2 regions of the Weizmannia sp. FSL W8-0401 genome follow, and region 1 is predicted to be linked to the other one. Evidence: riboswitches for the same ligand, from Rfam matches in the RefSeq annotation. Region 1 holds a riboswitch; the other holds the start of a gene.
The links. A riboswitch is a leader RNA that binds a small molecule or an ion and turns the genes downstream of it on or off. The one in region 1 is predicted to bind cobalamin.
Positions count from the first base shown of each region.

Region 1 (14,727 bases):
CATGTCAACACGGTGCGATTGCAGCGCCCCGATCAATCCGTCAAATTTCATATCTTTAATTTCGAGTTTGTATCCCAGTTCTTTTGCAATATAGTTGGCGAGATCCGCGTCAAATCCAATGACTTTTCCTGCTGTGTCCCTTGTTTCAAACGGGGCAAAGTCGGCTGAAGTGCCCATGACGAGCGTTTTTTCTTTTTTCGCGGTGCTTTTGCTGCTGTTCGTTTGGCCGCAAGCTGCCGCAATCACCATTGAAAATACAATTGCGATGCCTAACACGATCTTTTTCACAATGTTTCCCCCTATGAATATATCATTCTTGGTAAGTATCTTTATTCAACAAAATGTATTTTAACACGATGCGCAATGTTCGAAAAGATCCCTATTTTAAAAAGGATTGCCATTTTTCAGCTGCTTACCGGTATTTTTTTAACGGTTTCTGCAAACTCGCCTTTTACTTTTTCCAAAAGTTCCCCATTTGTGAGAAGGTCAAATCCGGTCATGGCCAAAGCCAGCGCGCCGCTCGATAAGATCTGATGCGCATTGTCCGTAATCGTCATATCGGCAAATGCTTTTGTATGCGCGACAAGCCCCGGGGCATCCAGGCCGATATACGGGTGGATCGCCGGCACGACATGGCTGACATTGCCCATATCAATGGATCCGTATGAGGTTTTTGGCGGATTGACTTTTTTCACTTTTGTTTGTAAAAGGTTTTCCGTGAACATTTTCGACAATGTCTTGTTGGTGATCATATTGTCATAGCTTAGTTCGTAATTGGATATTTGCACGGCGGCACCGGTCATCATCGCCGCACCCTGTGCGATTCTTTTCACCTTTTCAACCACTTCGTTTAAAACAGCGCGTGCTTTGGCGCGCACATAAAACTGGGCTACCGCCTTATCAGGGACAATGTTTGCGGCAATGCCGCCTTCTTTGATAATGCCGTGGATACGGACATCGGAAGTGACATGCTGGCGGAGCGCATTTACGCCGTTAAACAACTGGATCGCCGCGTCGAGTGCGTTAATGCCGTCTTCCGGATTGGATGCCGCATGGGCTGATTTCCCGCGGAAGTCAAACTGGATCGCGTCCATCGCAAGCGACTCGCCGCTTTCATACGACTCATCGGCCGGGTGGACAATCATCGCGGCATCGATCCCATTGAAAATGCCCTGTTCCGCCATCGCAACTTTCGCGCCGTTCGTTTCTTCCGCCGGTGTCCCAAGCACCACCACGCGGCCGCCGGTTTCACCAATGATTTTGCTTAAAAGCAAGCCCGCACCTGCGCTCATCGTTCCGATCATGTTGTGGCCGCAGCCGTGGCCGACACCCGGAAGCGCATCATATTCGCATAAAAAGGCAACTGCCGGTCCCGGTTTTCCGCTGTCATAAACGGCTTTAAAAGCAGTCGGCCTGCCGACAATCCCTTTGTCCACCGAAAAGCCGTGTGACGTAAGGTAATCCGTGAGCAATTTCATAGACTGGTATTCCTGGTCGCCAAGTTCGGGATGATGATATAAGTAGTCGCTCATTTCCCAGAGCTTGGACTCGATTTGACTCAAATGGTGTCTAAGCTGTTCCTTCATTGGATGGCCCCCTTGTATTGTTCGTGTGCGCCAAAGTTAATATTTATAAATAATATGTTATAAATATACATCACCTTTCCCATTCGGGCAACCCTTTTTTTATAAAAAATACAAAAAGACCCCATCTTGCTTCAGATGGAGCCTTCTTCGTCATATAAACTACTGCTATTCATGAAATGTTCCAGCCATACGGTTTGCAAATGTCCCGGTGCTCACCGGCACGGGCACAGCAACCATGCCGGCCGTCGCGGGGGCCGTAGATTTGCTGGATGTCCCGTGGCTTTTTTGCAATATGCGGGCTTCCTTATGCCATCATTTTGCAAATATCATTTGAAAATGCAACCGGGTCTTCAATCTCGAGCCCTTCAATCAGCCGCGCCTGGTTATACAACAGGTTTGTATAAAGCTTGCATTTGTCCTTGTCATGGGCGAACGCCTCTTTTAATGCGTTAAATACATCATGATGGATGTTAATTTCGAGCACTTTATCGGCTTTCACATTTTGCCCGTTCGGCATGGCGCTCAGCACCTTTTCCATTTCAATTGACACTTCGCCGTCCGTGGTGAAGCAGACCGGATGCGATTTTAAGCGGTGCGAGGCGCGGACATCTTTCACTTTTCCGTCCAGTGACTCTTTCATAAATGCAAAGAGATCTTTGTTTTCTTTTTCCTCGGCATCGGTTTCTTTTGTGTCTTCCGTTTCAAAGCCGAGGTCGCCGCTTGACACGGACCTGAATTCTTTTTCCTTATAATTCATGAGCATCTTAATCGCAAATTCATCAATATCTTCCGTAAAATAAAGGATTTCGTATCCTTTATCAAGCACAAGTTCCGTCTGCGGCAATTTTTCAATCCGGTCGATCGACTCGCCGGTTGCGTAATAAATGTATTTTTGGTCTTCCGGCATGCGACTTACGTATTCATCAAGCGTAACAAGCTTTTTCTCTTTTGAAGAATAAAACATCAGGAGATCCTGCAAATCTTCTTTGTGCGCGCCAAATTCATTGTACACACCGAATTTCAGCTGGCGGCCGAATGATTTGAAAAACGCTTCGTACTGCTCGCGATTCTCTTTCAAAAGGTTTGCCAGTTCGCGTTTGATTTTGCTTTTGATATTTTTCGCAATCAGCTTCAGCTGACGGTCGTGCTGGAGCATTTCCCGCGAAATGTTCAGAGACAAATCTTCGGAATCGACCATCCCTTTGACAAAGCTGAAGTAATCCGGTAAAAGATCCGGGCATTTTTCCATAATCAGGACGCCATTCGCATACAGTTCCAACCCTTTTTCATATTCCGGCGTATAATAATCGAACGGAATTTTTTCCGGAATGTAAAGAATCGCATTGTAACGCACAGTGCCGTCGACTTTGATGTGGATATGCTTAACCGGTTTGTCAAAGCCGTAATGCTTTTCCATATAAAATTGCTCATAATCTTCGTCTGTCAGTTCGTTTTTGTTTTTGCGCCAGATCGGGACCATGCTGTTGAGCGTTTGTTCTTCTTTGACCTCTTCGTACTCATCTTCGCTGCCTTCTTTCAGGCGCCTTTCCGTTACTTCCATTTTAATCGGGTAGCGGATAAAATCAGAATATTTTTTCGCGATGGCCCGCAGCCGGTACTCTTCCAGGTACTGATCGTAGTCTTCATCCTCTGTGTTTTCTTTCAGCTTCAATATAATATCCGTGCCGTTGCCGTCTTTTTCGCACGGTTCAATTGAATAGCCTTCCGCGCCTTTCGACTGCCATTTATAAGCCTGATCGCTCCCTGCAGCCTTGGAAATGACGGTAATTTCATCTGCCACCATGAATGCCGAGTAGAAACCGACGCCGAACTGGCCGATGAGGTCATATCCGTCTTTCATTTCATTGTCATTTTTAAACGCAAGTGAACCGCTTTGCGCAATGGTGCCGAGATTTTCTTCCAGTTCCTTCTCTGTCATGCCGATCCCGGTATCGGAAACCGTCAGTGTCCTGTTTTCTTTGTCCGGGGTAATTTTAATGTAGTAGCTGTCTTTATCAAATGTTAAATTTTCATCTGTCAAAGCTTTGTAATAAATTTTATCGATTGCGTCGCTGGCGTTGGATATCAGCTCGCGCAAGAAAATTTCTTTTTGCGTGTAAATCGAGTGGATCATCATGTCGAGAAGCCGTTTGGATTCTGCTTTAAATTCCTTTACCGCCACTTCGATCTCTCCTTTATATGTATAAATGATGGCAATGCCCCTTTAGCACTCCGAACGCAAGAGTGCTAACATCTTATTTTTTAGCACAGCACCGCTTGTTTGTCAATGAAACAGTGGCAGAAATTGTCCTTTCCAACAGGCAGGGGTTGTTCTATAATTAGTAACTGGCATCTAAATACGGGCTTGGGCGATGGAAACAGGTGAAATTCCTGTACGGTCCCGCCACTGTGATGGAAAAAATTTTCCTAAGTCAGATCTTTCTCCCAAGCTGCCGGTTTATTTGAAGCCTACGAGGTATAGGCGAAAAATTTTTGCCCTTGTATACCTCTTTTTGTACAGGGGTTTTTTTATGGAAAGGAGAGCGGTAATGGTGGGGAAAAAATGGTTCGGGATTCTCTGGGGAATTGTTCTTATTTTTGTGTTATCTTTCCCGTCCGAAAGCTTTGCAGCAGTATCTGTCAGCAAAGACATAAAGAATACGGCATCATATTTTAAATCTTCCGCTTTAAACTCTGATTTTGCAGTAGCCGCACTGGCAAAGGAGAATTTGCTAACAGCCAATGAGATAAAGCAGTACCGGAAAGTTTTAACAGACCGGGTGAATGCCAAAAAGGTAACCGGTACGGAACTCGTTAAGACCATCATCGCTCTAAAAGCGATTGGAGAGGATCCGGAAAACTTTCAAAAGCAGAATTTGATCAAACGCGTATACGATACGGCGGCAGAAAGCTCGGTAACCGGATATGCCTATGATTTAATCGCTTTGAATACGGATGACTATGAGATTCCGAGTGATGCACCGAATACTCCTGCTAAAATTGCAGCAAAACTGGTTGATGCGGAACTTCCGGACGGCGGTTGGAGCTGGAGTTCTTCCGCCAAAAATTCGGATGTTGACTCAACCGGCATGGTACTGACCGCACTTGGCACTTATCAGGATAAACATGATATAGATGTGAACCAGGCAATCCGGGACGGCATCAAATACTTGAAGGCAGCAGAAAAAGAAAACGCCAGCTTTGACAACTACGGCATTAATTCGTGCACAACCGCCCAGGCCATCATCGGTCTTGTCTCTGTCGGCGTTGACCCGACAACCCGTGATTTTGTTAAAAAAGGCACGAATCCTATTTCTGCACTCAGCACATATAAAGATTCCAAAAACGGCGGATACAAATGGAAAACGACAAGCGAATCTTCAGACAGCTTTTCAACAGAACAGGTTTTCCAAGCCCTTGTCGCCTATGACCTTTTTCTAAAAGGAGATACCCTGTATAACTTCAGGAATATTAGCAGATCCCATGCCGGCAGTACGGGCGCAACTGATTCGGATGCTGAAGACAAAGATCCAGGCAAAAGTCCCGGTCACAGCCCGGCTGCAGCTCCTCCGAGAGTGGTTGAAAAGCATACGAAAGAAGTCGTAACCAAAACGAACATCATTACGAATACGAAAGACCATACGATTACGCATAACAACACCACTACAAAAACCAATACGGTGGAAAAACCGGCCGCAGCCAAAAAACAAACGCCGGCAAAAACAAAAACAGCTTCAAATGCAAAAAAAGAGGACAAACCTGCAACTGCAGCTGCCCAGGCACCCCCTGCAGAAGATGCGCAGCAAGAGCCGAAAAAAGTCGTCATTACCAAAACAACGGGTGTTTCTCCTGTGCACGGCTGGGTCGGTTCCCTTTCTGCGGGTGCAGGCGTCATCCTGCTAATCATCCGTAAAAAATTTCTGGGGGTATGAGCAGGAATGAAATATAAAAGTATCATTATTGATAGTATTGCCGTTTTATTGATTGCATTCGGCACCTGGTTTTTTATCGACGGTTTCCATTTTGAATCGAAAACCGTTAAAACTTATTCTGAAACAACACAAGTTGCAAACACTGCAGCAAAGGAAAAGGATACGGCAGCAAAAGACAGTACAACCGGAAAGAAAACGGACGCCGCCGGCAGCAACAAAACGGATGAAAAAAGCAATACGGGCGGATCCGAAAGCAATGCGGCGGATTCAGCTGCCCACTCCAAAAATGCTGAAGAAAAGGCTTCTGCAGACAGCAAGACGGATAAAGCACCTGCCACAAATACCAAAACGGCGGTCACAACCAGCACATCAACGAAAACGACAACCGGGGCTTCTTCGTCCGGGTCCGGCAGCAGCCACGCTTCCGGCAACACCGCAGCGCCATCTAAAGCAAAAGCCGAAACGGTTTCCTTAACCGTAAAGGGCTACAAAGGGCCGGTTTTCAGCGGCAAATACAGTTATAAAAGCGGAGACACTGCATTTTCCGCTTTAAAAAAAGCCGCCGCTTCTGAAGGCGTAAGCCTCGATTATTCCGGGTCCGGTGCAACCGTCTATGTAAAGGGCATTAATGGACAGTATGAAGGGGATCAAGGCGGCATGAGCGGCTGGAAATATAAAGTAAACGGAAAAGAGCCAAACGTTTCCGCAGGGTCGTATAAACTAAAAACCGGCGATCAGGTTGTCTGGTTCTATTCTAAATAGGAGATGCATAAAATGGGGAATCAGCCGCTTGAAAAAAGGAAGTCAGCGAAAACCGCTTCACGGCTGACAAGGAGAATGGCGCTTCTTGCCATGCTGGCGGCCCTGAGCGTCGCCGGGCGGATTTTGATGGCATCGGTCCCGAATGTCCAGCCGTGCACCGTGATCATCATTTGCAGTTCTTTTGTTTTCGGCATCCGCTTCGGTTTGGCGCTTGCCTTTTTGACGGTCTTCGGTTCCGACATGTTTCTCGGCATGGGGCTGTTTGCGATCATGCAATTTCTTGCGTGGGGGAGTATCGCGGTGCTTTCCGGCCTGCTCGGCAAGAAAGAGTTATACAAAAAAATCCCGCATCTCGTGTTATGTCTGTATGCAGCTTTTACCGGCTTCCTGTTCGGCTTTATGGTTTCATTAAATTATTTATTTATCGGCGGGCCGTTTGCATTTTGGACATACTACCTCGGCGGGCTGTTGTTTGACAGCTACCATGCCGCGGGAAACTTCTTCTTTTATTTAATTTTAGGGCCGGTTTTAATCAAACTGATTGCAAAAGAAAAAACGCGAATCGAACGCATTTAGCCTAAGGCTGCCTGTTTCACGCAGGCAGCTGCCTGTTCAACTATATTACATTGCCTTAAAAGTCTTCGTTCTCTTCATCAAGAGGATTTTTATCTGGCGGCCATACCACCATACTCTGCTGGCCTGCATTTAAAACAGCATTCACTTCCTTCCAATACGAATTCTTTTGACCCAGTCCATCAACGATGGCCATTTTTCAGGGGTATGGCTGGCTTTTACCTGGAAAAAAGCTTTATACCAGACATATGCCGTTCTGCGGCCATGGTGTCATGTCCGTACAATTCGGAAATTCGATGTCCTCAGCGGCTTTTTCAATATCTGCTGAGTGGGCGGGGGAAGGCGGATCAAAGTAAGCCTTCTCTTATCCAAGCATTCACTTCCTATGAAACCAAAGCTGAGTATCCATTCATTTCACCATCATCCTCACGCAAGCCGGTACACGACAAATTTTTCGTATGGATTATGCTTGTATAAAAGCGTTAGCGGGACTTCGAGTTTTTTTTCAAATGGTGTATGGTCTTCAAGGAAGTAAATATAGCCCTGCGACGGATAATATAAAATAATGTCTGTTTCCCGGTATGCTTCTTCCACCGAGCGTAAAATATTTTGCACAACCTTCATAAAGATTTGAACAGAAAACGGATTAAAAAAGTAAAAACGGTTGTCGTCCGGCAGTATCTTATAATTTTCGGCAAGGCAGCATATAAACCGAATACGGGCGGGCTGGACCGGGAATTTTCTCTCATAGCGTTTCTTGTTTTCGAGGGCTTCCCGGTACAACCATTCATTCATTTCAATGCCGGTCACGGTTGCGCGAAACAAATGATGGATATAAAAATTGAGCCGCCCTTTGCCGCAACCGAAGTCTACCACATGGTCGCTTTTATCCAGTTCATAATGATCGAACAGTTCATCAAGCGCATGATAAGGCGTCGGCTCATAACGGTTGTAATGCAGTGATGCATTAAACCCTTTTTGCTCACCGGTTGTTTTGATATGCAAAATTCCGTCAAAGTAGGAATCGTTCATTGTTTCGCTCCTGTTTTTTCTTGATAAAAGACCGGCCCTGCTGTTTATAAAGGGGCAATTGCCTGTTCCAGCCCGTACGGTGACAAATCCAGTTCTGTTTTCCGGCCGAGCGCAATCCTTGCAAGCTCAGCGCCGAGAAAAGGGCCGGCCGTTAAACCGGATGCCCCGAGCCCGTTTGCGCAAAGTAGCCCATCATAACCGGGCCATGTGCCGATCACAGGCAAAAAACCCGGCGTGAACGGCCGGAATCCGACTTTCACATCAACAAGGGAAGCTTCAGCCAAACCCGGTGCAACCGGCAGCACTTTATTTAAAACTTCGTGGACCCCTCCGGCTGTTGTGTGCAAATCAAAAGCTTCCGTGTTTTCATGGGTGGCGCCGGCAATGATACGGCCGCCATCGAATGCCAGCAAATACTGATCATTCGGCGGCATGACGACCGGCCAGCTGCTTGTGTCCATACCTTGCAGTTTTAAATGGAGAATCTGCGCTTTTTGGTGGCTGACTTGAAAAGCCGCACTGAGCGGTTTGAACAAATCTTTTGCCCATGCACCCGCTGCCACAATTGTTTTGTCCGCATGCAGCGTGCGGCTTCCGACTTCAACCCCGATGACTTTTCTGCCTTCCACAAGCAGCCGGGCATTGCCATGAATGACTTTGGCTCCACGTTTGCAAGCAGCATTTAACAGGCAATTGCGCAATGCCTTCCCGTTTACGCGCGCGGCACCGCCGGCATAGACCGCACTGAACCCTTCGTCCAGAATCGGGAACATGGCATGCGTCTCGGCGGCAGACAGCCGTTTTACTTCCCCGATTTCAGGCGCATCTTCCCTTCGCTTTAACGCGCGTTCCTGCATTTTATCAAGCTTTTCTTCATCTGTATGTATGCTGAGGGCGCCAGTCCGTTTATAACCGGTTTCCGTCTCCCCGTCTTTTTCCAATTGGGCAATTAAATCAGGATAGTATTTTGCACCTGCTTTTGCGAGCCGGTACCAGTCTTTGTTGCGCCGCTGCGACAGCCACGGGCATATGATGCCGGCAGCCGCTTCCGTTGCCTGCCCGGGATCCGCCCGGTCAACCAGTGTAACAACTGCGCCTGCTTTTGCAAGATGGTATACAGCAGATGCCCCAAGCACCCCGCCGCCAATTACGATATATGATAGCATGAGTTACGCCTGCTTTCTGTAAAATAAGATTTACTGTGAACTACCCTCCACTTATCAACCTTACGGTTTGATTGAAGTGGGGGTTTATCTTGTTCAAGACCACTTCATCTTCCATACACAGCCCCGTTTTTTGCAATATTTTTCAATATTTAGGCACGTTCCTCGTTAAGATTTGCATACAAACGATACGCCAGCATTCGTTTTACATTCAGGGCATTTTCATTTTTCATATCCATGACGATGCCGGTTGCAAAAATCTGCGCCTGAAATACAGTAGGGGCCTGGTTCAGATCAATAAGATCCACATCCTTATTTAATCTATCTGCAAGTTCCTGGGCAAATAAAAAACATTCATAGGGTGCCAGTATACCGCCTTCTTTGTAAAAGCGATGTCAACATCACTATCCGGCCGGGCATATCTTTTGCATACGAACCGAACAATGATAAAATCCGGATCTATTTTTTCTTTTAAAAAAGCAATGATTTCCCTCCGCAAGTTCGGCGCCTCCCTGTACACGGTACTCATCCCTATTATACGAACAAACCGGCAAAAAAGCGAAAAATCCCCGTGCAAACAGGGATTTTCATTTTCGCTTACTTTATGATGTTTTGCCTGCACTTATTTCAACGACATATCCAGAACCATCCTGCCTTGTATTCTGCCTTCTTCCATTTCCTTAAAAACATCTCCAACTTCTTCCAGCCTGCGCGTTTGCACAACCGGGACGACTTTTCCTTCCGCACCGAACATAAAAGCTTCCTCAAGGTCTTTTCTTGTGCCAACCAAAGACCCGACGACTTCTATCCCGTCAAGGACTGTTTTCACAATTTCAAGATCCATTGTTTCCGGAGGGAGCCCGACAGCAACGACTTTTGACACCGGCCGTACGGAGTGGACAGCCTGGTTGAATGCCTGTTTCGAAACAGCCGTTACCACTGCAGCATGCGCGCCGCCAACTTCTTTCTGAATCCACTCAGCCGGATCGCCATCCGTTTTGGAATTAAAGGTGAGATCAGCACCGACTTCTTTTGCCAGTGAAAGTTTGTCGTCATTGATATCGACCGCAATGACTTTCGCATTAAATACATGTTTGGCGTACTGGACAGCAAGGTTCCCGAGGCCCCCTGCTCCATAAATGGCAATCCATTCGCCCGGCTTCACATCTGCGACTTTAATAGCTTTATAAGTGGTTACACCGGCACAAGTAATGCTTGTCGCCTGCCTTGGATCCAGCCCTTCCGGCACTTTTACGGCGTAATCCGCTTTGACAATGCATTGCTCTGCCATGGCCCCGTCGACACTGTAGCCTGCATTTTTCACATTACGGCAAAATGTTTCATTTCCCGTTAAACAGTATTCACAATGCCCGCAGCCTTCAAAAAACCAGGCAACGCTTACACGATCGCCCACTTTAAGAGAAGTGACACCATCCGCGACTTCCCTGACAATGCCGACCCCTTCATGGCCGAGAATGCGTCCCGGCACATCGCCAAAGTCGCCCTTTGCCACATGCAAATCCGTATGGCAGACACCGCAGTATTCGATATCCACCAAAGCTTCCCCGTACTCAAGCGGACGCAACTGCACATCTTTGACCTCTACCAGCTTTTGCTTATCAGAACTGACGACTGCTGCTCTCATGCGGATCCCTCCCGGAAAACTAGTTTGATACTTTGCAATCTTCATTTTTATTATAATGGCCTCTCTCTGGGCGATCAAGATTTTTTTGGAAAATTTTTCGGTTTTTCCACCCCGTATATGTCTGGCTTACCTTCTTTGAAACAGGGTATAAAAATAAAAACCTCTCTGCCATACTGCGATGAGAAAATAGGTGAGTACGCATGAATATGGAAAAGCTGAGTAAAGTGACCCCAGGTATTTATAAAATTGAAGAAAATTATGTTGGCGAAGCCATGAAGAACCTTCAGGAAAACCAATTGATCATTCAAGGCGATATTTTTTGGCACAGCCATGTAACAAAGAAAGTGAAACTGATGAAGCGTGCCAGTTATTTAGTCGGATACAATCCGTTCATGAAAATGGATTACGACTATTTAATAGAATTAAAAAGTTTGCTGGAAATTTTGCTTGAAGACAAAGATCCTGACCTCGTCCATTGCACAATTAAAAATGCCAGATGGATTACAAAAGATTATATATACACGATCACGGATAACAAAATCAACATTGAAGTGAACCTGGCTTAACTTTTTAGGGCAGGGCCTTTGTGAAGGCTTTTACAAAGCAGGGGGCCCGGAGCCTCTGGGCCCCGGCGCCGAAATCCAGATCATGAAAGGAGCGCAGGCAAAGACAAGGCTTTAATTTAAACTTACTTGAATGAACAGACAGGCTTGGCGGTTTAACCCCCGGGCCTGTTTTTATGATTTAAAGTGAAATAGGCATTGGTTTTTAAACCACTAAAACAAAAAATTTATCATTTTTTCAAGCTGTTTTAGAGGCAGACAAAAAAACATCCAAATTGCCAAACGGTATCAGCGGTTTATGAGATTGGTGGTATAAGAACTGCACCTATATTCGGGTAAACCCGGACCAGCTTTTGCCGGTTACACACGCCAAATTTTTTACAAAGCGGTGAATGTCTGCAAAAAAACATGAAAGCGGAAACAAAAGGGCGTATACTTAGATCAACATATTGGAGGTGTTGATGATGGCAAAATTAAAAGGAAAAACTGCCCTTATTACCGGCGGATCGCGGGGCCTTGGGGCGGCAATGGCCGTTACGTTTGCAGAAGAGGGCGCAGAGAATTTGATTCTGGGTGATGTGCTGCAGGAAGAATCCAATCAGACTGCCGGAAAGATTAAAGAACAATTCAGAACTAATGTCCTTCCGGTTCAGCTTGATGTAAGTTCGGAAGAAGATTGGGCGAAGGTTATGGAAACAATCCGGAGAACTTACGGAAAGCTTGACATTCTCGTCAATAATGCCGGCATCAATAAGCGGGCCAAGTTTGCCGATTGTGAGCTTGAAGATTGGAACCGGGTCGTTGCCGTTAACCAAACGGGCGTCTTTTTAGGCATGAAGCACGCCTGCCAGCTGTTAAAAGAGCAGCAGCAAAGCGCAATTGTGAACGTGTCCTCGATTGCCGGCCTGACCGGTTATTTTGCCGTGCCTTACACTGCAAGCAAATGGGCAATCCGGGGGATGACAAAAGCTGCCGCAATGGAATTCAGCGATTGGGGCATCCGCGTTAACTCCGTCCATCCGGGATTTGTTTATACGCCGCTGACGCAAGCTGCAAGCAAAATGGTGGATGCTTTCAATGAAATCACAGCCCTGGAGCGTCCGGGCGAACCTGAAGAGATCGCCAAAGCCGTTGCCTTCCTGGCTTCTGACGACGCTTCCTACATCACCGGCGCCGAACTGGCAGTGGACGGTGGAATGACAGCAGGCGGCGGTCCAAGACATATTGTAAAAAATTTAAACTTACTTTAACCAAAACACACAGGCTTGGCGGTTTAACCCCCGGGCCTGGTTTCAGGATACAAAGTGAAACAGGGTTGGGCTTTTTAAACCACAGAAACAAAAAATTTATCATTTTGACGAACCTCGAGGATGATGTTTTCATGTGTGCGTCGTAAACGAATTCATCCCCTTTTTTGCATAGAGAACTTTTATGTTGCCTTCTGAATCCTGACTCCCAGCTCATCCATCACATTATACGGAATTTTTACAGGCCCTGCCCCGGCCGCTTCAAGTGCAGGAGCAAAACCTGTATTGACTTTCAGCTTCCCGGCCTTTTCTGCCAGATTTCCGGTCTTGGCAATTTTCGCCGTTGTGCCCAGTTTGCTGAGGCCTTTGTCGCCAAGAAGAGAAATTCCAATAGAAGCAAGCCCGTAGGTGAAGAACTCAGTCCGGCTTTTGGCATCGCCGTGGATGACATCCCGTTCAAAAGCTTTTTGGACAGCAAGCCCCATATACTTTGCCATATCGACCGATTTATGTGCCGTGCTTTTCAAGGTTGCAATTGGGGAGGATAAGCGCTTGTTTCCATCATTTCCGAGTGCAGCATAAGTATCTTGATCTAAAACGGACTTTCCTAATGATACAAGACCAGTGTAAATTTCACCGACGGTCTTTCCGGCGCCGTCATAAAATCCATTCCAAACGTCAACCAGCAGCGGGTCGTCCGGATTTTCTGAACCGGGGATGGCCTCTTTTGGGATTTCATTGACCAGTTCATAATAGGGCTGCTTGCTCGCGGGCTTGCGGTATTCCATCACCATGGCTCCGTCTTCATAGAAATGGAACTTAACGGACAAATGGCCTTCAAAGTCCTTGCCGTCTACGGTTTGAACCGGTTTTACGCCGGCTTTCTGAATGAGCCCGCCTTCCAAACTGCGGTAGGCTTCGGTTGTGACAAACTGTTTCGGGTTGTAAGTGGCAATATCAAACGAACCGTCACCCGCCATCGATTCCATTTGCCGGACAAACTTCACCATTGCGTCGATGTCCTGGTCTAAAGCTTCGAGGGAGCGGGTGGCTTTTGTATCAAAGTCATACAGCTGTTCCAGCGTCCTGGTTGCTTTTTTCCGCGCTTTTTGGATTGGATACAGTTTTTCATCAATGTCCAGTTTGGGCAGTGCAACAAGATCCGGAACTTCCTGTATTGCAGTATTGGCGTCTTCCAGCAAGTGTCCAACGGTATTTTCCAGCTTTTTCAGTGCGGGGATGACGCTGTCCTGGATAAAAGCTTCTTGAATATAGCCGTTCGGATCGGGCTCGAGAGTTGATAAGTCTTTAAGAATCTCGTTCAGCTGCCCGTTGTACCCGGCTAAAAATGACTGCAGGTATATGAGAAACGGCTGGTGAAAATCCCGGAAGTAGCCGCGTATGGCATTCCCGGCCTTTCCTTTAAACGCATCTTCCATATTTACAAAAGAGTCGATTGCCTGCTGGAGGCCCGTGATTTGTTCAGCCTTCTCCTTCAGAGCCCTTTGCGTGTCCGTGACCGCTTGTTCAAATGCTTGGACATCAAGAATTTTCATTGCTTCACCTGCTCATCGCCCGGCCTTCGAAACCTTTTTCCAATTGTTCATCATATTCTTTCATGGCATGGACGGCTTTTTTAGCTGCAGCCTCATTTTTTAATGTGACGGCCTGATATGCAGTGAACAGGTTCTCCAGTTTTTGGTTCAAATAAGCAAGCTGCTGAAGGGAAGGTAAAGGATACGAACCCCTGCCATCCATTGAAATGTCCAAATTTTGGGCTTGTGAGCGAATCTTTGCAAGCGACTTTTCAACTGATTCGAACTGGATTTTGACTTCCATCTTCACACCTCTTTTTTGCGCATTTTTACAATTTCGGCTTGGATGGCTTTTTCAATCTGGATGTTTTGAGTGATGAGCTTGCTGATTTTCTCGTCCAGCAGTTGCAGGGCTGAATTGATTTGCTTTTCCGTTGCGTTATAGCTTTCAAGCAGTTCGTTTTTTCGGACTGCCTGGAACTGCTTCGCGAGTTGCCCCTCCCATGTTGAGGCGGACAGGGCGGGCTGGAGAGAGCGCTTTTCTTTCTCCGCCAGTGCGTGCTTTGATTCCAGCAATGCCTGTTTGCTTTTTTTCAGACGTTCCAATTCTTCCTGGTTTTGTGAGAGTTGAAGATTCATTAACGGAATGATACTCATGTTTACCCCCGGATTTCGTAATATTTTGGTTT
Region 1 covers NZ_JBBPAG010000001.1:2,791,484-2,806,210, forward strand. Annotated here, with positions in the region: gene NSU00_RS13625 (transporter substrate-binding domain-containing protein) at 1-288, opposite strand, end outside; gene NSU00_RS13630 (M20 family metallopeptidase) at 405-1,586, opposite strand; gene htpG (molecular chaperone HtpG) at 1,891-3,768, opposite strand; adenosylcobalamin (AdoCbl) riboswitch at 3,934-4,081, shown strand; gene NSU00_RS13640 (terpene cyclase) at 4,118-5,518, shown strand; gene NSU00_RS13645 (DUF4430 domain-containing protein) at 5,525-6,280, shown strand; gene NSU00_RS13650 (ECF transporter S component) at 6,293-6,856, shown strand; gene NSU00_RS13655 (class I SAM-dependent methyltransferase) at 7,280-7,885, opposite strand; gene NSU00_RS13660 (NAD(P)/FAD-dependent oxidoreductase) at 7,930-9,051, opposite strand; gene NSU00_RS13665 (hypothetical protein) at 9,201-9,356, opposite strand; gene adhP (alcohol dehydrogenase AdhP) at 9,671-10,693, opposite strand; gene NSU00_RS13675 (hypothetical protein) at 10,894-11,259, shown strand; gene NSU00_RS13680 (SDR family NAD(P)-dependent oxidoreductase) at 11,718-12,506, shown strand; gene NSU00_RS13685 (LXG domain-containing protein) at 12,686-14,059, opposite strand; gene NSU00_RS13690 (DUF5344 family protein) at 14,064-14,342, opposite strand; gene NSU00_RS13695 (YwqH-like family protein) at 14,345-14,695, opposite strand.

Region 2 (14,727 bases), 2.5 Mb from region 1:
TCGATCCGGTACTTTTTCGGATGAATTTCGGTAACGGTTCCGATTGCCTTAAGCGGCACACCGAGCGGGGTTGGGTGCTTATATTCCACCTGAATCCGTGACGAAATTTCCGGTTAAAGGCAAACAAATCGCATAAAATTTAGTATAATTGGTATATCAGACAAATTAAATTCATTCCACATTCAGGTGATCTCATGAAAAAGTTTGTGATAGAACCCACAAAAGAACGAATTGTTGCCCAAGCTGGCTTAGCGATAGTAGGAAATTTACTAAATCTAACGAATTTAGTTTCCAGGTTGAATGCCTATAAACTCCCGGATATCTCCCGGTATCCGGCTTGCTCCAATGGCGATGTGGCTAAATCTTATATCGGCTTGCTTTGCCAGGGAAAAAGTGATTATGACAATATTGAAACCTTCCGTGATGATGCTTTTTTTGCACTGGCTTTGGATATCCAGAGGGTTCCTTCCAGCCCGACTCTCAGGCAACGATTGGACCAGGCCGCCTTGGTGGAAAAATGGAAAACGATCTTGCACGAAGAATCGCTGGATCTGATTCGCCATACAAATGCGGAAATCAGCCCGGTTTACGCCAAAGACAAACCGTATATCCCGGTTGATCTGGATGTCTCCCCTTTCGATAACTCCAAGACAAAAAAAGAAGGGGTAGAAAGAACCTATAAAGGCTGTGACGGTTATGCCCCTATGTTCGCTTACATGGGACAGGAAGGTTACTGCCTGCATGTTGAGATGCGAAAGGGAAGTGTCCACTGCCAAAAAGGTACACCAAATTTCATCCAGGAAACCATTCAATCTGCCCGGAAACTAACAGATCAGCCATTGCTTTTCAGGCTTGATTCCGGAAATGACAGCCGGGATAATCTCATTATTCTCCTAGAAAACCATGCAAGCTTTATTATCAAACGCAATCCCCGTAAGGAAAAAGCTGAGGACTGGCTGTACATTGCCCGAAAATATGGGATCTGTTGTGAAGAACGGGAAGGAAAGAAGGTTTACCTTGGATCCATCCCCGAAACCATTCAAATTAAGGACCAGGAGCGAAGCATCCGAAAAGTTTTTAAAGTGACCGAAAGAACCATCTCAAGAGACGGACAAATTTTTTTAATTCCCGAGTATGAATTTGAAACCTACTGGACGGACCTTGAAGTGCCGCCTCATGTGGTGATCTCTCTTTATCATAACCATGGCACTTGCGAACAGTTCCATAGTGAAATTAAATCAGAACTGGATCTCGAACGGCTGCCGTCAGGCAAATATGAAACGAATGGCCTTGTGCTCCATTTCGGTGTATTTGCGTATAACCTGCTTCGCTTGATTGGACAAGAAAGCTTGAAAAAACAAGATACGCCATTGAAAAAGAAAACAACAAGAAGAAGAATCCGAACCGTCATCCAGAATATGATCACACTGGCCTCAAAGCTGGTTTTCCGTGGCCGGCAATGGAAATTAAAAGTCGCGGAGACCAACAAATGGTTACCGGTCTTTACTCGTTTGTATCAAGCCTTTTACTAAACATCCCGATCAATAGACTACTAGGAAAAAAGAAATAAAAAACGAAAACTTGCAAAAAATGGAAATTTGCAGGTTTATTTGGCGTGCACAAAAACGAATGAAACAGGGAAATTTTTACATACTGAATCACTAAAAGTGCATTTATCGAATAGTCGGACACCACTATATCCTTACTCTTGGGAAATCTACCTATTAACGGCGTTTGTTATATTTTCGTCACGGATTCAGGTTCCACTTTTAATGTGCCGGTTACAAACCGCGGCGGCTCTGTTCCGTCGCCAAGTTCGTTGCCGTTTTTCCGGAGCACATACAGGGAGGCGGAGCCCGCGCTATGGCAGTCAATCAGCGATGCTACGATCCCGCCGTAGGCAAACCCCGGGATTCCCCCCATATATTCAGGAAGCGGCGTATAAATCGTGATGGTTTTGTCCCCCTGCCAGCCTGTGCGGAAATGATGGCCTTTTTCATTCAGCCGCCCGCAGCCGTAACAAGTAGCAAATGAATCGGGATAGTAATCCTGAACTGCCTTTGTAACTCTTTCCTCCATTTTCTCACCCCTTTTTATTCTATTTAAAATTATAATACATTTTGCACGAAATTTTAACGGCTGTATTTTTAGAAAGTTTTGCGTTATAAAAAGCACCGGCAACCAGATGTCCGGTGAAAATCTTTTTTTTCTTATAAATTTTTCAGCTGCTGTTTTGTTTTTTCCACTTCTGTCCGGCTCAAGCCGGTTTTTTCCACAATGAATTGAAGATCCATACCCTCCTGCAACATTTTGATGGCTGATGGAATCGTTCGTAACAATTCCTTTCTTTCTTCTTTTCTTCCTTCTTCTCTTCCTTCCTCTTTTCCCTTCCTATACCCGCGGTCAAAGTAGGAATTCGGCAGCTTCAATACTTGCTCTGCTTCGTCCGGGTCCAGCATTTTAATGTTTTCCATTACTTCCGCCTCCTCTTTTTCATTCAGTTTTAAATAAAAATCAAAGAAACCATATAACAGCCTCATTTTTGCAGGGTCGAGCTCCATCCGGGCCAGCACCCAATCTTTTCTTATTTTTCAGTTTTATTTTAAAGGACAAACGCTCGTGGCAGCCACACCAATTTTTTTGCCAAATGCCATCCGCTTGTTCCCCCGGGACGGGAGGGGCAGATGCAAAACCATCATCTCTGCAGTCCGGCAATGCTAACTTTTTCCTTCCGGGACACCCTGATGTAAAATAGAAGTACAAAATTGATCTTAACTGTTTTGCCATACAACTTAACCAAAATGGAGTTCAAATCTATACAGCAGAACAGGAAGTGGTGAAAATGCCTGCCATTTTATACGGGTTTATGTTATGCGGCCTGCTGGCGGGATTCGTCCTTTTCCGCAAGCGCCCTTTACCGCAAGCAACCGGCACAGCCGGGCGGGAAAAGATATCCGTTATTATTCCGGCAAGAAATGAAGAAAACACCCTGCCTGCCCTGTTGCATTCTTTAAACAGGCAAACAACCAAACCCGGTGAAATCATTGTGGTGGATGACCACTCCGAGGACAGGACAAAAGAAACAGCAGAAAAATTCGGCGTCACCGTCGTTTCTGCGCCTGATCTTCCGGATGGCTGGACCGGAAAAACGTGGGCCGTCTGGAACGGTTACGTGAAATCCACAGGGGATCTGCTTATTTTTCTCGATGCCGACACCCGCCTTGCTAAACATGCCATCAGCTCCCTCGTCACAGCACACAAACAGCAGGGGGGCGCCGTCTCTGTCATTCCATACCACCATACTGAAAAATTTTATGAGAAACTGGCAATGGTTCTGAACCTGCTCGGGATTTTCTCATTCACCTCGCCGTTTGAACGCTTCAACCGGCAAAAAGGGCTTTACGGTGCCTGTATTTGTGTATCAAAAGAAGATTATGACAAAATTGGCGGGCATGGGAATATCCGCGCTGAAATGCTGGACGATCTGAACTTAGGCGCCCGTTTTCAACAGGCCGGCATTCCGGTCACCAATTTTACCGGAAGCGGGCTCGTCTTCTTCCGCATGTATCCCGGCGGTTTCAGGCAGGAGTTGCAAGGATTTGCAAAAGGGGCGGTGTTAAGCACATCAGCCATCCATCCTTTTACAATTGCGGCTGTCGTTTTCTGGATTCTTGGCCTGCTCATATCCGAGCTCGGCTGCTTTTCCGGCATCCCTTACTTTGTGGCAGGCTATTTGCTGTATGCCGCCCAAATCTATTATTTTAACCGGCATGCGGGAAACTTTGGCATCCTGCAACCTTTGTTTCACTTTTTATCCATGATTTTTTTCCTGACCATCATCCTGTATTCCCTTTATCAGTCCCATTTTCGTAAAAAAGTGCTTTGGAAAGGCAGATACATTGATGTGGGAAGGGGGCAAAACAAATGACTTTTTTATTGTCAGCACTTTGTTTTCTTTCGGGTTCGCTGATGTTTTCTTACTGGATCGGCCTGTTATTGAACATCAATATTCGCGAAACTGAAGATGGAAATCCCGGTGCAGCTAACCTTTGGAAAAAAGCCGGTTACAAATACGGGCTGCTTGGCATTGCGGGTGACTTCGGCAAAGGGTTTCTTCCGGTTTGGCTGATCATAAAATCCGGGGCGGCCCCATCGCATAAGGCATTGATTCCCATTGCCCTGGCGCCGATTGCCGGGCATGCCTTTTCCCCTTTTTTAAAAGGAAACGGCGGAAAAGGCCTTGCCGTAAGCTTCGGCGTATGGAGCGCATTGACCAAATTTCGCATATCCCTCACTTATGCCGTTATTCTTGCATGCTTTTATGTCCTGGCGAAGGTGGTGAAAAAAGGCAAAAAAACAACCAGCAGTGAAGACAGCCTGCAAACGGCAACCGGATTCCTGCTGCTGTCCCTCTTTCTTATTTTTCGAAGATTCCCTTCTTTTCTCTTATGGATCTGGCTGGGCAACTTTGTCATCCTGCTGTGGAAAAATAAAAAAGCGCTCATGCGTTTGAAAAAGGAAAGGGATTTCACCATGTAATGGCATACAAAAAAGCGGGAATCACTCCCGCTTTTTTGCCAAGGCCATCAAGTCTGTTTTTGCCGTTTTCTTTCCAAAATTGGTTTTCACCGTGCTGCAAATGATGTTCTATCCCGAAAATATACGCCGGCTCTGGTGCCGCGTTCACTGCAGCATGGGCGTCTAAAGGCAGATTACAGCTCGTCAAATCCGTTCAAATCGCTCACTTTCGTATAAGAACGGGACTTTTGTTCAAAGAAGTCCGTTTTCGTTGCGTCGAAATTATCTGCATAGGCGCGGATCCATTTCATCGGATTTTCAACATGTTCCGGGTACAGCTCGCTTAATCCGATCATGCGCAGCATTTTATTGGCACGGTATTTGATAAAACCGGCCATTTCCTCAAGATCGATCCCTTCCACGCCCCGGAGCACGTATTCCGACCACTCGGTTTCCAAGTCAACGGACTCGCGGAACCGGGCATATACCCAATCGGAAAAGGCCGGCGTGTTCAATTCCGGATGTTCGGAAAGCACCGCGCGGATCAGTTCCGAAATAAAGCGCCCGTGCTCCAGCTCATCGCGGTTAATATAACTGATCATCGTCGATGTGCCGACCATTTTGTTCTGCCGCGCCAGATTATAAAAGAAAGCAAAACCGGAATAAAAGAACAACCCTTCCAGCAATGTCGAATACACGAGCGTTTTTACAATGTCTTCCACATCCGGCTGCCGGGCAAACGCATTGTATTGCTCCATCAGCTTTTCATTCCGCTTTAGTAGTACCGGATCTTTCCGCCCGATTTCAAATGCTTCATTTTGTTTATCAAGGGACACGACGGACGATAAAATATAAGAATAACTCTCATTGTGGACAGCTTCCTGCTGGGCAATCACCGCCAAAATCGATTGGACGGACGGATCAGTCGCATACAGCGAAGCAAGCAAAATCGTCCTCGTTTGTGACGAATCGAGCGTTGCCAGCAGGCTGATGATTTTCAAAAACGTTTCCTGCTCTTTTTCCGATAACAGCGGGAATTGTTTCACATCTGTCGACATATTCACTTCATCCGACTGCCAGTAATTCCCCAACAACCGTTTATACGTTTTGTACCAGTGCGGATAAGCAAGATCATTCCAGTTTAAAATCCCGCTTGACTTCCCTCCGAATAAGGCAGTCGCTTTATTCGGGTGAACCGGATCCAACGTTTTCGCTTTTTCCAGCAAAGCGTTTGACATCTTCCAGCACTCCTTCTATCCATTTTTCCACTTCTTTTTCCTGGCTTCCCCTCGGAGACTGTTCAATTTTCAACGGTTCCCACGGACTGTTGTAAAATTTTGCAAGTTTGCGGGCGGCTAGGCAGAATAAATCATCACCGCCAAACTGCGTATCCCCCGTTCCGAACACAGCGACATTGGGAGGTTTCCAGCCAATTTCCAGCACAAAATCCTTCACTTCTTCAGGCGTGGCTCCCCGTTCCCATGTGAATGTCCCGACCAGGATCAAATCATAGTCGTGCGGCGAAAACGGCGGGGAAATGCCAATGGCGTGCATGTCCACCGCAATCCCGCGCGCCCTGCACCAGAATGCCAGCAGCTCCGCCGTTTCTTTTGTATTGCCGCTGTAGGACAAGTATGCAATCAGCACTTTCAACTTTGGCACCACTCGCATTCTTCCACTTCACTGGAGGTCGAGCGCACATAATAGGTCGTTTTCAAGCCGGACTTCCAAGCCTGCAAATGGAGATCAAGCAATACTTGCGCGCGGATATTATACGGCACATAGAAATTGAAAGAGATGCTCTGGTCAATATGTTTTTGCCTTGCCGCATTCTGCCGGACGGACCATCTTTGGTCAAGTTTATAAGCCGAACGGCGGTAAATATTGTACGTCCGATGGTTTAAATCAGGCGCTGTCACCGGAAATTTGTAATCCTTTTTTTCTTCCATATAATAAGGCTGGAAAACCGGGTCGATGCTTGCTGTCGAGCCGGCAATAATCGAAGTGGTCGCATTCGGCGCAACCGCCATTAAATACCCGTTCCGCAAGCCGTATTGTTTCACTTCTTCAGCAAGCGCTAACCAGCGTTCGCTCGTGTAGCCTTTGCCGGTAAAATAAGCGCCGGTGCTCCACTTGCTGCCTGGAAATGCCGGATAGCTGCCCTTTTCCCTGGCTAATTCCATGCTGCTTTTAATCGCATAGTAGGCAATGTTTTCATACAGTTTATCCGCATATTCGACGGCTGCTTCCGTTTCCCATTCAATTCCTTCAAGTGCCAGCAAATGATGCCAGCCAAACGTGCCAAGCCCGACCGCACGGTACTTCTTATTCGTAATTTGCACTTGTTTAATAGGTAACGTATTGACATCTATCACATGGTCGAGCATGCGGACCTGAATGCGGATAAGCCGTTCGAGCACCCCGTCCGGGACGGCTTTCCCAAGATTGATGGAACTCAAGTTGCAAACGACATAATCCCCGGAACGGTATTTCTTTACGATCATATTTTCTTCTTCGATCCATTCTTCAATCAGCTCAGTCGGGGACTGGTTCTGGGCAATTTCTGTGCATAAATTGGAACAGTAAATGATCCCTTTGTGGCTGTTCGGGTTTTGCCGGTTCACTTCATCGCGGTAAAACATAAACGGCGCTCCTGTTTCAAGCTGCGATCTCATGATGCGCTTCATAATCTCGATTGCCGGTACTTTCCTTTTTGAGCGGAGACCGGCATGAATGCACGCCTCATATTTTTCACGCCAGCTCCCTTTTCCCTTCTCTTCATCGTAAAAATCTTCAAGGGCAAACCCCATGACTTCTTTTACTTCATGCGGATCAAACAAATACCAGTCCCCGCGGTTTTCCACCTGTTCCATAAAATAATCCGGGATGCACACGCCCGTATAAATATCGCGCGCACGGAGCCGGTCATCGCCGTTATTTAACTTCAAATCGAGAAAATCTTCGATGTCGCGGTGCCAAACATCGAGGTAGACGGTAATGGCGCCTTTTCTTGTCCCGAGCTGGTCCACGCTCACCGCCGTATTGTTCAGTTGTTTGATCCACGGCACCACGCCGCTCGACATGCCCGGGAAACCTTTAATCGCGCTTCCCCGCCCACGGATTTTTCCCATATACACGCCGATCCCGCCGCCGTTTTTCGAAAGCTGGGCGATGTCGGTATTGCTGTCATAGATTGATTGCAGGCTGTCACTTACTGTATCAATGAAACAGCTCGACAGCTGGCCGTGCGTTTTGCCCGCATTCGCAAGCGTCGGGGTTGCGACCGTCATGTACAGATTGCTGAGCGCCCAGTACGCTTCCTTCACATGCTCCATGCGGGTTTCCTGCTGCTCATCCTGCATCAGGTACATCGCAATCACCATCCAGCGCTCCTGCGGCAGTTCATAGACATGCTTGTCAAAATCGCTTGCCAGATAACGGGTTACGAGCGTATAGAGGCCGGGATACGTAAAAAGCAAATCCTTCTCCGGGTCGATTATGCGGCCGAGCGTTTCGATTTCCTGCTTTGTATATTTGTCAAGCAGTTTTGGAGAATAAATGCCCTTTTCTGCCAGCTGCCTGAGCAAATCATAGAAAGGCCCGTACTTGAGGGCTGGATCATAATGCCGGTTTTTGGCGGCTTCGGCATAAAGCTTATGTAAGTAAATTCTTGCTGCAAAGAATGTCCAGGCCGCACCTGCTTCATCGATATTTTCAAGGGCATGTTTAATAAGCAGATCTGTTTTTTCCGCCAAAGTGGCGTCCGGGTCCCATAATTTTAAAATCTTTTCCTTATAAGCGCCGGTCTCAATGTCCAGGCCTGCGGACATTTGATCAATGAGCTGCAAAATCATTTCTTTTGATTCCAGTTGAATAGAAGTTGCCATGTTTTCCCCTCCCTTTTTTGAACGCAAAAAAGCCGTTCATTTCAGGGGGATGAACGGCAAAAACGGCAGAAAAACAGCATCCGTGATCATCTGTTCCGCCGTTTCCCGTTCCCGCACCCCGAAGAATAGAAACTTCAAGTATTGGCAGGTCTCCTGGCTTGTGTTTCATTCTAATGAAGCCCTTCCCATACCGCCGCCAAAAAAAAGCAGCCGGTACAGTGGTTCGCTCTTTCGTCCACACTGACAGTTGCGGGGGCAGCTCCGGTTTCCCACCGGATTCCCTTTTCAGGCATTTCAAAGCCACCAATACTCGCATACTATATTTAGTATTTTTTTGTTTAAGAATTTCTATATGTTGTTATCCTACCATATTCGACAAAAGATATCAATCCTCAGTTGCGTTGAATATGTGCCAAGTTTGTCCGTAAAAAGATGCCGGATACGGGCCAGCCTTCTTCGCCTTTTTTCTGAGCCATAGAATAGATGGCCCCCCGATATTTTCACAGTCCGTTATCCATTTTAGACGATTAAGGTGGCAGGTACAATACATCGGTTTGAATTTATCAGCTATCCCGGCAAACTTTGAATATCCCCCATAAATGGCAGTGGCTATAGGGGCTTGCACTAACAACTCAGCAGCCAATAAAACCAGCAAACATCCAAAAAAAGTACACATGGACGGGACTTTTCCAATATGGATAACCCTGAAGAAACTGTTGGAGACGCTGATTATGTATTTTTAGCACGTGTTGATGAGAAAACCGGGACTGAGTACAAAAATACAACACAAATTGAAACAGAAGATGGTACAAAAGAAATCTCCACACCCTATACCAATTACAAAGTGACAGTATTAGAAAATATGAAAGGAGAATTGGAGACTAACACATCTATTCCCGTTCAAAAAGCCGGCGGAATCTCAGAAGACGGAAGTTCTATTGTAACATTTGATGAAGATAATCTGCCTGCAGCCGGCCAATCTTATGTATTCTTAGCAATGCACAAGAAGATGGTTCTTTACTTGTTTCAGGCCCGAATTCAAACATAAAGGTTATACGTCCTGAATGGCGAAGAAAACTATATCCTGAAAGACATTGCAAAAAATGCCGGTGTGGTTCAATCACAGTTATTACCAGGATTTCAAGTTGCAGCAGATAAGCTTTTTTCATAAAAAGGTTGGGGCCAGCAACCGGCCTCAACCTTTTCACCTTTAATTCGTCTTTACTGCTTGAACTTGATAGCCTGTTTTTTCAACGATTTCTTTCAACTCATCTGTTGAAACCTTTGCCTCGTCGAAATCTACTTTTGCCTTGCTGGCGTTGAAAAGTACTTTCACATTTTCCACGCCTTCCACTTTGTCCAGCGCGCCTTCTATTTTTTTCATACAAGACGGACAGGTTAACGTTTCTAATTGCATCACGGCTTTTTTCATTCCGTTTCCCTCCTCGTATAATAAGTTTAAATCCAAAGTGGATGTCAATTTCCAGTTCATTCTGCTGCTCATTGACAAGTGAATATAAGATTTTGTATTCCGGGCGAGCCCGGAATACAAGTTCGGACTTGGACGCTTCGCGATGTTCCCGGATAATGGTCTTAGGATCGTTTGGGTCAATGCTTCCCCTCCTTGTAGCCTGACTACTCGAAAAGTCTGCATCCCCAGGTTCTTGCTTGAACGTCTAACCCGTAGGCCGTTCCTCCGGATCTCCGTGCTGGAAATGAGCAGTTCCAGGCAGCCCACGGCCCGGATGAGTTCTCATACGCGAGGCTGACAGATCGGCAAGCCATCTGGGGATATCCCGAAGCGTCCGATTCCATCGATCCCAATACAGAGAGGAGGAAATCATATGCCCTTATTTGTCGGTATTGACGTGAGCTCCAAAAACCTCGATGCCTGCCTGATGGATGGAATGGGGGAAACGTTGGCCACCCAAACGGTGACAAACAATCTTCCCGGTGCCTCTGAGTTAAGAGACACCATCCTCCAACATGCGGAGGCGGATGACACCATCCAGATCGCCATGGAGGCCACATCTGTGTATAGTTGGCACCCGGCAATGTTTTTCCATGAAGATCCCGAGCTGAAACAGCGTCGTACAAAGGTGTTTACCCTGAATCCGAAGCTGGTGAGAAATTTCAAAAAGGCTTATGCCGAGATGGACAAGACCGATCCCAAAGATGCCTGGGTAATTGCGGACCGCTTGCGTTTCGGGAGATTGCCGAAATCCGTGATTCAGTCAGAACAATACCTTGCCCTTCAACGGTTAACACGGATGCGCTATCACCTGATTCAAAGTTTAACCCGGGAACAACAGGTATTTTTGAATCATCTGTTTTTCAAATTCAGTGCCTTTAACCTTGAAGTGGATACACCGGTCTTCGGTCATGCCATAACGGAATTTTTGCTTGAGGCCTATAGCCTCGATGAAATTGCCCAAATGCCTCTGGAGGACTTAGCGATGTATCTCCAGACCAAAGGCCATGGCCGCTTTAGCGATCCCGAGGATTTGGCCGCATCCATCCAAAAAGCTGCCCGGTCCTCTTACCGGCTTTCTAAATGTGTGGAGGATTCGATTGACTTGGTCCTGGGCAGTTCTATTGAGATCATCCGGCATCTTAAACGCCAAATCAAGGATTTGGATAAGGCGATTGCCCGCGTTCTTGATGGAATCCCGAATACCCTCCAGACCATTCCGGGAATAGGCCCGGTGAGCTGTGCTGGGATTCTCGCTGAAATCGGCGACATTGAGCGCTTTGACGACCAAGCCGCGATCGCAAAATTTGCCGGATTGTTCTGGCCCCGCCACCAATCGGGTGATTTTGAGGCTGATGACAAAATGCTTGCGCGTACAGGCAATCGTTATCTCCGGTATTACCTGGTTGAGGCTGCCAATCTGGTCCGGCGACACGAACCTGAGTACCGCGCCTTTTACCAAAAGAAATATCGTGAGGTGCATAAGCACTCACACAAACGCGCCCTCGTCTTAACGGCAAGAAAACTGGTGCGCCTGATCGATGCGCTGCTCCGCAACGATCAAATTTATGCGCCGAAAAAGAAGGTGACGCGATGAGGTAACCAGGTAACCATCATCGATAGCCTGAACTTGAAAACTTCCAGATTATTCCAATTATCTGGAGGCTTAGTTCAGTATTGCCATTTTTACGACATAGAGCCAACAAAATTTCCAATTCACTTGTTTTTAACCCTTGACATCACACCGTAGGACTTTTGTTTTTATTTTACATGCCGCACCGGTTTCCGTAATTGATCTCCATCAAGTTCGCCCATTTTGCTGATCTTGAACTTCTGCCGTCCGCCTTTTGGTGCAAACCCGATCAACCGCATCGCATTGAGAATAACAGCTAAAACGCTGCCTTCATGGACAAACATGCCGGCTGCAAGGTCTACCTGCCCCCGGAGAACCCCAACAAGCAAAAATACGACGACCGAAAGTGCCACTGCTATATTCTGTTTCATATTCCGCATCGTTTTTTTCGAAAGGGCAAAGGCATGGGCATATTGGGAAAGCTTGTCTGCCATCAAAACGATATCAGCCGTTTCGATAGAGATATCCGTTCCGCCTTTCCCCATGGCAAGCCCGATATCTGCAGTTGCAATCGCAGGGGCATCATTCATGCCGTCTCCTGCCATCGCCACAACCGCTCCTCCCTCTTTCAGTTTCTTCACATACTCCACTTTTTCATCCGGAAGCAGCTCTGCATAAAAGGCATCAATGCCCAATTGGCTGGCGACGGCCCGGGCGGTATGGCGGTTATCGCCCGTTAACATGACGATCCTTTTGATCCCGGCAGCACGCATATCCTCCAAGGCAGCCCGGGCATCTTCACGGATTTGGTCGGCGATGGACAGAATGGCTTCTAACTTTCCATTGGCTGCAATAAAAATAGCCGTATTCCCCATTTTTTCACGATCGGTTGCGTAACTGCCCGCTGATGGAGAAATAGCGATGCCTTGTGCGTCCATCCATTTGCGGTTCCCCGCTGTAACGGCGATGCCGTCAATGGTTGCCGCAATTCCTTTCCCTTTTATCGCTTCGCCTTCCTGCAAGTGGTACCGGTTAAACGGGATGCCTCTTGCTTCAGCTTCTTTCACAATCGTTTGGCCAAGCGGGTGTTCAGAGACGGTTTCCGCCTTGGCTACAAGCCCGAGCACTTCCTCTTCGCGCCTTTTGCCAAACAGGTGCACATCCGTGACTTCCGGCTTTCCTTTTGTCAGCGTGCCGGTTTTATCAAATACGAGCGTATCCACTTTTGCGAGTTTTTCCATCACATCGCCGCCTTTGATCAGCGCACCGTGTTTCGCGCCGTTTCCAATCCCCGCTACATTTGACACGGGAGCGCCAATCACAAGCGCACCCGGGCAGGCAATGACCAGGAAGGTAATCGCTTTGTGAAAATCACGGGTAAAAACAAACACAGCAAGTGCAAGGATGACAATCGCCGGTGTGTAATAGTTGGCAAACCGGTCGAGAAAACGTTCGGTTTTTGATTTTGCATCCTGGGCTTCTTCCACCAGTTCAATCATCTTTGCAAACGTTGTGTCATCCCCGACTTTTTCAGCGATCATTTCGATATAGCCGGTATCCAAAATCGAGCCGCTAAAAACAGGATCGTTTTCTTTTTTCATGACGGGGGCCGGTTCCCCGGTAACCGCTGATTCATTCACGAATGCCCGGCCCTTTGCAATGGTCCCGTCAACCGGTATTTTGCCGCCCGGGAGGACTACCAGCTTGTTCCCCGCCCGGACGCGATCTGCAGCCGTTTTTTTGCGGGTTCCGTCTTCTTGAAGCAAGATCGCTTCCTGCGGGGCCATATCCGCCAATTGCTTTAAAGATGAACGGGTTTTTTTTAATGTCCTGGCTTCTAAATAATCGCCGAACAGAAACAGGAAAGTGACAGCTGCGGATTCCATATATTCGTGGATCAGGAAGGCGCCTGCAACCGCCACCGTAACGAGCAACTCAATACTGAACGTTTTCATCCTGGCCGCTTGCCAGGCTTTGATGGCGATGGGAAGGACAGCAGCAACGGTTGCCGCCATCAAAAAACCACCCCTCCAGGCGTAAAAGCCCAACCATTTCATCAATAAACCAAGAACGATCAAAACGCCGGCGATCCATGCCAGATGATACTTATGTTGATGGATTTGTTCTAACATTGGGACTCCCCCTCACCTGTTATACGATTATTTTAAAAGAGCCCGTTGCTTTCATCATTGACCCTTGTCAAGATTTTTTAATTTAAAAATACACCGCAGGACGGGTCCATTGAAAAAATGCGCAAGCAAAATTTTGCACACACAAAAAGCGGCGGGCCGCCATTATAGTGGTTTCCCGCCGCTTGTTTATTTTGTTCGGTGCTTTTTAATGGTGCCCGCCGGCTGATGTTGCCTCATCTGCATACAATAACAGCCCGTCCAAATCAGGAATTTTGATTTTCTTATTTGGCAACTGCTCTATTAATCCCTGTTTTTCCAGGTTTGTAAACTTTCGGCTGATGGTTTCGGGGGTTGTTCCCAGATAAGAAGCCAAATCTTTTTTAGACATTGGCAAGGCAATCACCGTATCATCCGCGCCGCTTTGTTCCACACAACTGGCTAAAAAGGAGATGATTCTGGATTCCACGTTTTCGACCGCTACCCGGGCCGTTTGTTTTTCCGATTCTTCCAAACGCTTCGTGATTTCCGTTAAAATTTTTAAAGCGATTTGGGGATATGCCAGCAAATAGGCTTGAAGGTCCTTCTGTTTCATCCTGCAGATGGTCGAATCCTGCAGGGCCTCTGCGTAATTCTCATGAATTTCCCCCGGTTGAAAAACAGCCAGCTCGCCGGTAAAATCACCCGGGTTTAATATGCGGACAAGCTGCTCCTTTCCCGAATCAGCCAACCGGTAAATCCTCACTTTTCCGGTATGGATAATATACAGCGTATCATCTCTTTCCCCTGCCCGGAAAAGCATTTCCCCTTTTTGTAATGCCAGCGTTTCAACAGACGCCCCGATTTTCGCCATCTGTTCTTCTTCCAGATGGTTGAAAATCGGCACGAGCCGTATGCATCCCGCATGGCTGTTACAACCATGCCCGGGATGGGAACCATGGATATGATGACGGCACTCCATATGACGAGCCCCCCTAAAAAAGGATTTGATTTTGCCCAAGCGCTATGTTCATTGGATGATGGCTTAGCTTCTCATGCCATTTTACCCGGAAAACGCTTTACAGACAAATTGCCCCGGATGCGGTATAGATGATGTGTGGCGATCACAAAACAGCTCGTGGAACTTCACGGGGGCTCTATCAATGTAAA
Region 2 covers NZ_JBBPAG010000001.1:262,617-277,343, reverse strand. Annotated here, with positions in the region: partial or broken gene NSU00_RS01410 (PaaI family thioesterase) at 1-92, opposite strand, end outside; gene NSU00_RS01405 (IS1380 family transposase) at 195-1,532, shown strand; partial or broken gene NSU00_RS01400 (PaaI family thioesterase) at 1,762-2,079, opposite strand; partial or broken gene NSU00_RS01395 (DUF4351 domain-containing protein) at 2,211-2,573, opposite strand; gene NSU00_RS01390 (glycosyltransferase) at 2,843-3,928, shown strand; gene NSU00_RS01385 (glycerol-3-phosphate acyltransferase) at 3,925-4,539, shown strand; gene NSU00_RS01380 (ribonucleotide-diphosphate reductase subunit beta) at 4,713-5,756, opposite strand; gene NSU00_RS01375 (flavodoxin) at 5,701-6,183, opposite strand; gene NSU00_RS01370 (ribonucleoside-diphosphate reductase subunit alpha) at 6,168-8,405, opposite strand; cobalamin riboswitch at 8,532-8,728, opposite strand; gene NSU00_RS01365 (hypothetical protein) at 9,100-9,453, shown strand; gene NSU00_RS01360 (heavy-metal-associated domain-containing protein) at 9,616-9,837, opposite strand; gene NSU00_RS01355 (IS110 family transposase) at 10,250-11,473, shown strand; gene NSU00_RS01350 (heavy metal translocating P-type ATPase) at 11,638-13,581, opposite strand; gene NSU00_RS01345 (Crp/Fnr family transcriptional regulator) at 13,787-14,539, opposite strand; gene NSU00_RS01340 (ATP-binding protein) at 14,675-14,727, shown strand, end outside.
Region 2: linked by a shared signal. The riboswitch ahead of NSU00_RS01370 (ribonucleoside-diphosphate reductase subunit alpha) and the one ahead of NSU00_RS13640 (terpene cyclase) in region 1 are both predicted to bind cobalamin.